Regions from separate parts of the Vescimonas fastidiosa genome, predicted to be linked through region 2. Evidence: riboswitches for the same ligand, from Rfam matches in the RefSeq annotation. Region 2 holds a riboswitch; the other holds the start of a gene.
The links. A riboswitch is a leader RNA that binds a small molecule or an ion and turns the genes downstream of it on or off. The one in region 2 is predicted to bind glycine.

Region 1: it holds a riboswitch for glycine, as region 2 does, so the genes downstream of both, gcvT (glycine cleavage system aminomethyltransferase GcvT) here and KI236_RS04390 (alanine/glycine:cation symporter family protein) in region 2, are expected to answer to the same signal.

Annotation. Positions count from the first base shown of each region.
Region 1 covers NZ_AP023416.1:365,370-368,779, reverse strand. The annotation lists gene gcvT (glycine cleavage system aminomethyltransferase GcvT) at 1-2,088, opposite strand, end outside; glycine riboswitch at 2,165-2,249, opposite strand; glycine riboswitch at 2,253-2,333, opposite strand; gene KI236_RS08970 (SHOCT domain-containing protein) at 2,510-3,410, opposite strand, start outside.
Region 2 covers NZ_AP023415.1:899,917-903,326, reverse strand. The annotation lists gene KI236_RS04390 (alanine/glycine:cation symporter family protein) at 1-1,414, opposite strand, end outside; glycine riboswitch at 1,489-1,582, opposite strand; gene KI236_RS04385 (LysR family transcriptional regulator) at 1,775-2,659, opposite strand; gene KI236_RS04380 (hypothetical protein) at 2,794-3,048, shown strand; gene sigK (RNA polymerase sporulation sigma factor SigK) at 3,215-3,410, shown strand, end outside.

The sequences.
Region 1 (3,410 bases), on a different replicon from region 2:
GTACTTCAGGTCGTCCTCCTTGTAATTCACGCCGATGACGCCGCGCTGGGGGCCGAAGAAGGTTTTGTGGGTAGAGCCGGTGACGATCTCTGCGCCCTCGGCAAAGGGATTCTGGAAATGGTCGCCGATGAGGCCCAGCACATGGGCCATGTCGTACATGATGGTGGTGGGGATGTTCTGCTCATCCACGAACTGACGGATGGCGGCCACAGGCTCCTTGTGCAGCACCATGCTCTTGCCGAATATGATCAGCTCCGGGCGATAGCGGTCAATGAGCTTCTTGGTCTCCTCCACATCCATCTTATAGGGATTATCGGCGCAGACGGGGAAGTTGACCACAGCCGGCTTCTCCGTCACGGGGTCGATGGCAATATAGTCATGGAGAGCGCCCATGGGCTGGGCAGACAGGTGGCCGCCCTTGATGATGTGGTTATTCATCACATAGCCCAGGCGCTTGGCCTCGTGCTTGCGGTCCACACGGTTTTTCCAGTCCATCAGGGCGGAGAATACAGCCATGTTGGACATCTGGCCGCTGAGGGTACGGGTCTCCACCTCGGTGCAGCCGAAGTAGGCGCGCATCTCCTCCACCAGGCGGCGCTCCACCTCGTCGATGAACTTGGTGCCCTGATAATAGAACACTTCCTTCTCATAGAAGGCCAAAACCTTCTTATGCTCGGCGTAACGGCAAGCGGGATCGCTGCCGCTGAGCAGACGCACGGCGCGGCTGGGGGTGTTCTCCGAGGGGATGAGGTTGATGCACTGCTCCTGGCGCCAGATATGGTTCTCCAGGGCCTTGTGTACCAGCTCCAGGGCCTTAGGAGCGCGGTCACCGCCGCCTACACCATGCTCGTCCTCCTCCACACCATAGAGCAGAGGTCTGGCAAAGGGGGGCGCACCCACGCTCATGTGCCGGGCGGGAATCACGGCCTTGAGCCGCTTACCCCGCACATCCACCTCCACGGTGTCGTCGGTGAGAATATCGCTGTCAATGTAGCACAGGCCGATGGCGCGCTTGCCGCTGGCCTCCAGGATCACGGTGGAAAGGCCCTGGCCCTCGGTCTTGAAGTAGGGAACCATGGTGCCGCTGGTGACCCAGCCCACCAGCTTATCCCCCTGATAGATCTCCATGCCCGCGCGCATAACGCCCCGGTCCTCCAGAGCGATGGGAGCGATCTTCCGGGGCAGGCCGGACAGGTCGGAGAAGTCACGGTCCATGTACTTCATAAAGTACTTATGCTGCTTTTCCAGAGCGGCGCGGCCGATGTAGTCCCCCTTCTGCTCCGAGAAGCTCACGGCGAACTTAGCCAGCGGCACGGCGAAAATGGGGATCTCGCTGCCATCGGGGGCGGTGCCCATCTCATGGCCGTACAGGGGCATGGATGCCTCCATGCGCAGGGTGTCCCGGGCGCCCAGGCCGGCGGGGTGTGCGCCCATTTCCACCAGGCGGTTCCACAGCCACGCTGCGTCCTCGCTGCGCACATAGACCTCGTAGCCCAGGGGCTCGCCGGTGTAGCCGGTCTTGGCTACCCGGGCGTAGTGACCCTCCAGGGACACGGTGCCCAGAGCATTCTTCATGGGCTCGGTCATCTGGGCGCCGCCGTTGAGAGCGGTGAGCATCTCCTTGCTCCGGGGGCCCTGGACGGCGATGGCCGCCCAGTCGGCAGAGATGTCGGTGATGGTGCAGTCGAAGCCCTGCAGGGCCGCGCGCAGGTGGGCCAGGTCCTTCTCGGTGTTGGCGGCGTTTACCACCAGCAGGTAGTTATCCTCCTGGAACATATACAGGTAGGCGTCGTCCACGGCGCCGCCGTTTTCATTGGGGATGATGCAGTACTGGGCCAGGCCCACATCCAGGGCAGCCACATTGCTGGTGAGCACATGCTGCAAAAAGGCCTTGCGCTCCGGGCCCTCCACCAGCAGCCGACCCATGTGAGACACATCGAAAAGGCTGCACACCTGACGGGTGTACAGATGCTCGGCAATGATGCCGCCGGGGTACTGGATGGGCATTTCCCATCCGCCGAAGTCCACCATTTCCGCACCGGCGGCCACATGGACATCGTATAATTGGGTACGCTTCAGTTCGCTCATTCTGGTTCCTCCTTAAAAGATGAATGGTTTTTAAGCAGCAAAAAGGGACACAAAGCCGCTTTATACGGCCTTGTGCCCCCGTTGAGTTACCTGAGAGATTCCCTCCCCGGCGGGAGGTTGCACCTTCGGTGGTCGGGCGTTACCGTCCGGCCTTTTCGGAGTATCGTCCGAAATCGGTCCTTTTGCCTGAGAGCTTCTGCGTTCCCCTTCGGCGCCGCCTGGGCGGTCTCTCCCGATTCCATCGTCCGATCTATATGAAATTATATCTGCGGGCATATCGCACCGCTATTTTGATTTTATCACCCGAAAAGCGCATTTGTCAAGGGCCAATTCCCGCTGTTTCGTTCCGTTTTTTTAGCTTTACAGGAAATTTGTCCGGTGGGGTAAGCCCCGGTTGCGCCCCGATTGAGCCTTCGGATTTTCAGATGCCCAGAAGCTGCTTTTTCTTGGCGGCGAATTCCTCCTCGGTGAGGACGCCAGCGTCGAAGAGCAGCTTATACTTCTGAATCTCCGCCACCGGGTCGGCGGCAGGGGCGGGAGCGGCGGCTGCGGCGGCGGGCTGGGGGTCATCCTCCCGGCGCTGGGGGGCGTCGGGGTTGACGATGTGCTGGAGCCGGGAGGCAAGCTCACGGAGGGCCTCCACCTTCTCCTCATACTCCCGGAGATAGTCCTCGGCGCTGGGATACTGGCTGCTGAAGTCCGGGGCGCCGATCTCCTGGGTGAAGCTCTTCCAATAGGGATGGGAGAAGGTCAGCTCCAGGCGGAACTTGCGCACCGGGGGCGTACACACAAACTCGGGCCGGGGAGGACGGGGATGGTCGTGGTCGTGATCCCGGTCCCGATCCATCATGCGGTGCATCTCCTCCATGTGCTCAAAGTCCTGCTTGCGGCGCATGAACTGGTCGATGCTGGGGATCAGGGCCTCCACCTTATCGGGCACATCGCTGCGGTGGCAGGTGAGGCCGTCGGCGTTTCCCGTAAACAGAGGATCGGAGTCCTCCAGGATGCGGAAGGACTGCAAATTCTCCGGGCCGAACACCAGCGCACTATCGTAGGGCTTGATGCGCAGCAGGCGGTGGGCGCTGTCCACCACCAGGGCGCCGCTGAGGAGGCCGAAGCCGTAGCGGTAGTCCTCGCTGAAGGTCTCGCGCAGGGCGGCGTTTTCCTCGTAAAAGGCCATGTACTGCTCCAGCTGCGCCAGGGTCATGCAGTCCAGGGCCCCGTCGGGCAGGTCGATCTTCCCGGCACACTCCTTGCACAGGGGCATATCCTCCACCTTGGTGGCCAGGAGCCGGGGGGTGGGATTGCCGCAGAGGGGGCAG
Region 2 (3,410 bases):
CCTTCAGCTTCTTCGCCTGTCCCTCCTTCAGCATGGTGATCACCATGCCGGTCAGGGCGAACAGGGCCAGGGCGTTGGGCAGGACGATGAGGTTGTTGAACATATCCGTCAGCTCCCACACCAGGTCATTGCCGGTGAGGGTGCCCAAGAAGATAAACACCAGGGCGATGATGGTGTAAACGGTGTTGCAGAGCTTCTTATTCTTGCGGCCAAAGAGATAGTTGGCATTGATGCGCCCAAAGAGGTTCCAGCCCAGCACCGTGGAGAAAGCGAAGAAGAACAGGCATACAGCCACAAACATATTGCCGAAGGTCTCGCCGAACACGGTGCCGAAGGCGGCCTGAGCCAGGTTGGTTTTGTTGAGCACGGTGTTGGCAGCGGCGGCGCCGCATTCGTGGAGAGGGCCGCCGGGGGTGTACAGGGTGGAGATAATGACCAAGGCGTTCAGGGTAAGCACCACAAAGGTGTCAATGAATACACCGGCCATAGCCACCACGCCCTGGTCGTGGGGGTGGGCCACATTGGCCTGGGCATGGGCGTGGGGGGTGGAGCCCATACCGGCCTCGTTGGAGAACAGGCCCCGCTTGGCGCCCTGGCTGATGGCGGTTTTCAGAGCGTAGCCGATGCCGCCGCCGATAATGGCACTGGGATTAAAGGCATACTTAAAGATCATGCCGAAGGTTTCGGGGATATACCGGATGCGGATGACCAGGACCACCAGCGCGCCCAGCAGGAAGATGGCGGCCATAATGGGCACCAGCTTCTCGGTGACGGCGGCCAGACGCTGCACGCCGCCCAGGAAGATGATGGCGCAGATGGCGACCAGCACGATACCCATGACCCAGGCGGGGAGGCCGAAGGCGGTGTTGAAGGTGGAGCCGATGGAGTTGGACTGCACCATGCTGCCCATAAGACCCAGGGCCAGGATGATGGCTACGGCGAAGAAGCCCGCCAGGAACTTGCCGAACCCACCCTTAAATGCGGTGGTGATGTAGTACACCGGGCCGCCGTGGACGGTGCCGTCCTTGTCAACTATGCGGGTCTTTTGGGCCAGGGTGGCCTCCGCGTAGATGGTGGCCATGCCGAAGAAGGCGATGAGCCACATCCAAAAGATGGCCCCGGGGCCGCCGGTGAGGATGGCGCCGGAAGCGCCCACGATGTTTCCGGTACCCACCTGAGCGGCAATGGCGGTGGCCAGAGCCTGGAAGGAGGTCATGCCGCTTTTCTGGGAGCCGCCCTTGAGGCTCAGGCCGCCGAAGGTTTTCCGCATGGCCTCACCGAAGCAGCGCACCTGCACGAAGCGGGTACGGATGGAGTACCACAGTCCCACGCCGATGAGCAGGAACACCAGGATGTAGTTTGACAGGTATTCGTTGATTTTGCTTACAATGGGGTACAATACTTCTTCAATCATTTTTTTCTCTCCTTCAAAAAATAAAGAGCCGCTGCACAGCGACTCCGAAGAAGGCAGAGGACACGGTAAAAACCAAGCCCGTCTCTGTCCTTTTGCCTGAGAGATTCGGCCCAAACGGGCCTTACACCTTCGGCACCCAAGTCAATGGGATTCTCCAGAGTCCCCTCCCCGTTCAGTTTCCTGAGGATTCTTAACGGTTCACAGGGCCATATAAAATGTGGGCATAGTATAGCATGGAAAAAAGAAAAATGCAAGAGGAAATTTGCGATTTTTGAAGGCTTTCGGCATAAAACTTCCCGTAGACCGGCCCGGCTTTGCGGCATTTATCCCGCTTTCCGGAGGGAATCCGCCGGAAAAGCCTTATTCGTCCCCGTTTTCCGCCACCCAGGTGCGCACATAATTCACAAACAGCTTGGTGGACTTGGACAGGGCCTTTTCGTCCTTCACGCCGATGCCGATGGGCCGGTCAAACTGCATAGGCGCCCGGCAGATCTGCACGGGCAGGGGACTGTGCTTCGCCATCAGCCGGGGCAGCAGGCTGATGCCCAGTCCCTCGCTCACCATGGCCAAGATCGTCCGATCCTCCCGGGCGGTGTATTTCACCTGGGGCCGGATGCCCATTTTGTCGAAGGCGGCCATGATCTCGTAGTCCTCGCCCTCCTCCAGCAGAATAAACGGCTCCGCGGCCAGCTCCTCCACCGGGAAGGGGTCCGCCTGGGCCAGGGGGTGGTCGCAGGGCACCACCACCTGCAATTCATCCCGATACAGGGAGTAGGTCTGCAGGTGCTTGGTGGACGGCAGGCGGAAGAAGCCGCAGTCCACCGCCCCGGAGACGATCCAATTTTCGATTTGGTCGTAAAAATCCCCTGTGACCACCTCAAACTCGATGTTGGGGTAGAGCTGGCCAAAGCTCTTGAGGATCCGGGGCAGCCACTGAAAGGAGACGCTGGAAAAGGTAGCCACCTTCACCAGGCCGCTGTCCATGCCCTTGAGGCTTTCAACCGTCTGCATCATACTGTGGTGGGCGGCGCAGAGCTTCTCCACCTGGGGCAGCAGGGCCCGGCCATCCGCCGTAAGCACAACGCCGCCCCGGTTGCGGCTGAGAAGGGTGACGCCCAGCTCCGCCTCCAGAGAGTTGATGGCGTGGCTGATGCCCGACTGGGTGAAATTCATAGCCTCCGCCGCCTTGGAAAAACTGCCACAAGCCGCGGTTTTCAGGAAAATCTGATATTTTGTAATACTCATAAGACTCCCTCCTATCGCTACCATTATACCATACAACTTCTCATACTTTCAAGAACAAACATGCGCTTCACAAATATATTTTTCTGTGCTATGATAAATCCAGCTTAAAGATTAAAGAATGGAGGACAAAAATTATGGCATTGATTTCTAAGATGAATCGCTGCGCATTCTGCGGCAGCAGTGAAGTGGTATATAGCGAGGCTACCGGCCTGTACCATTGCCCCGTGTGCGGCAAGGACAGCGCTGAGCCCATGCCCCAGGCGGACCTGAACGCCGTGAACCGCATCGCCATGCAGGGCGATACCGAGGGCAAGATGGACGATCTGCGCCGCCGCTATCCTCGCCTGGACCTGGCCACCTGGACCAAAGAGGATCGTCTGCAGTTCTGATACGATAAATATTCCAATAACCCCCTCTTTTCCATAAGGAACCCCCTCAGGCGGACCCCGACTGCCACAGACCCGGCAGCCGGGGCCCGCTGCGTTTACCGAAGTGCCCCGTGTATACGGACTTCCCGTTCCTGCATAGGATGGCAGGGAAAGGGGAGATGGACATATGCTGTCTGCGGCACTGCTTTTGCTGGCCAACAGCCTGTTTTTGACCTTGCGCCTTACGGGAAATCCCGGCTCCTTCCCAAAGCCTCTGAGCGCCAAGGAGGAGCAAATGTATTTAGAGCGCAGCCTGGCCGGGGACCTGGAGGCCCGCAACATCCTGGTGGAGCACAACCTGCGCTTGGTTGCCCACATTATAA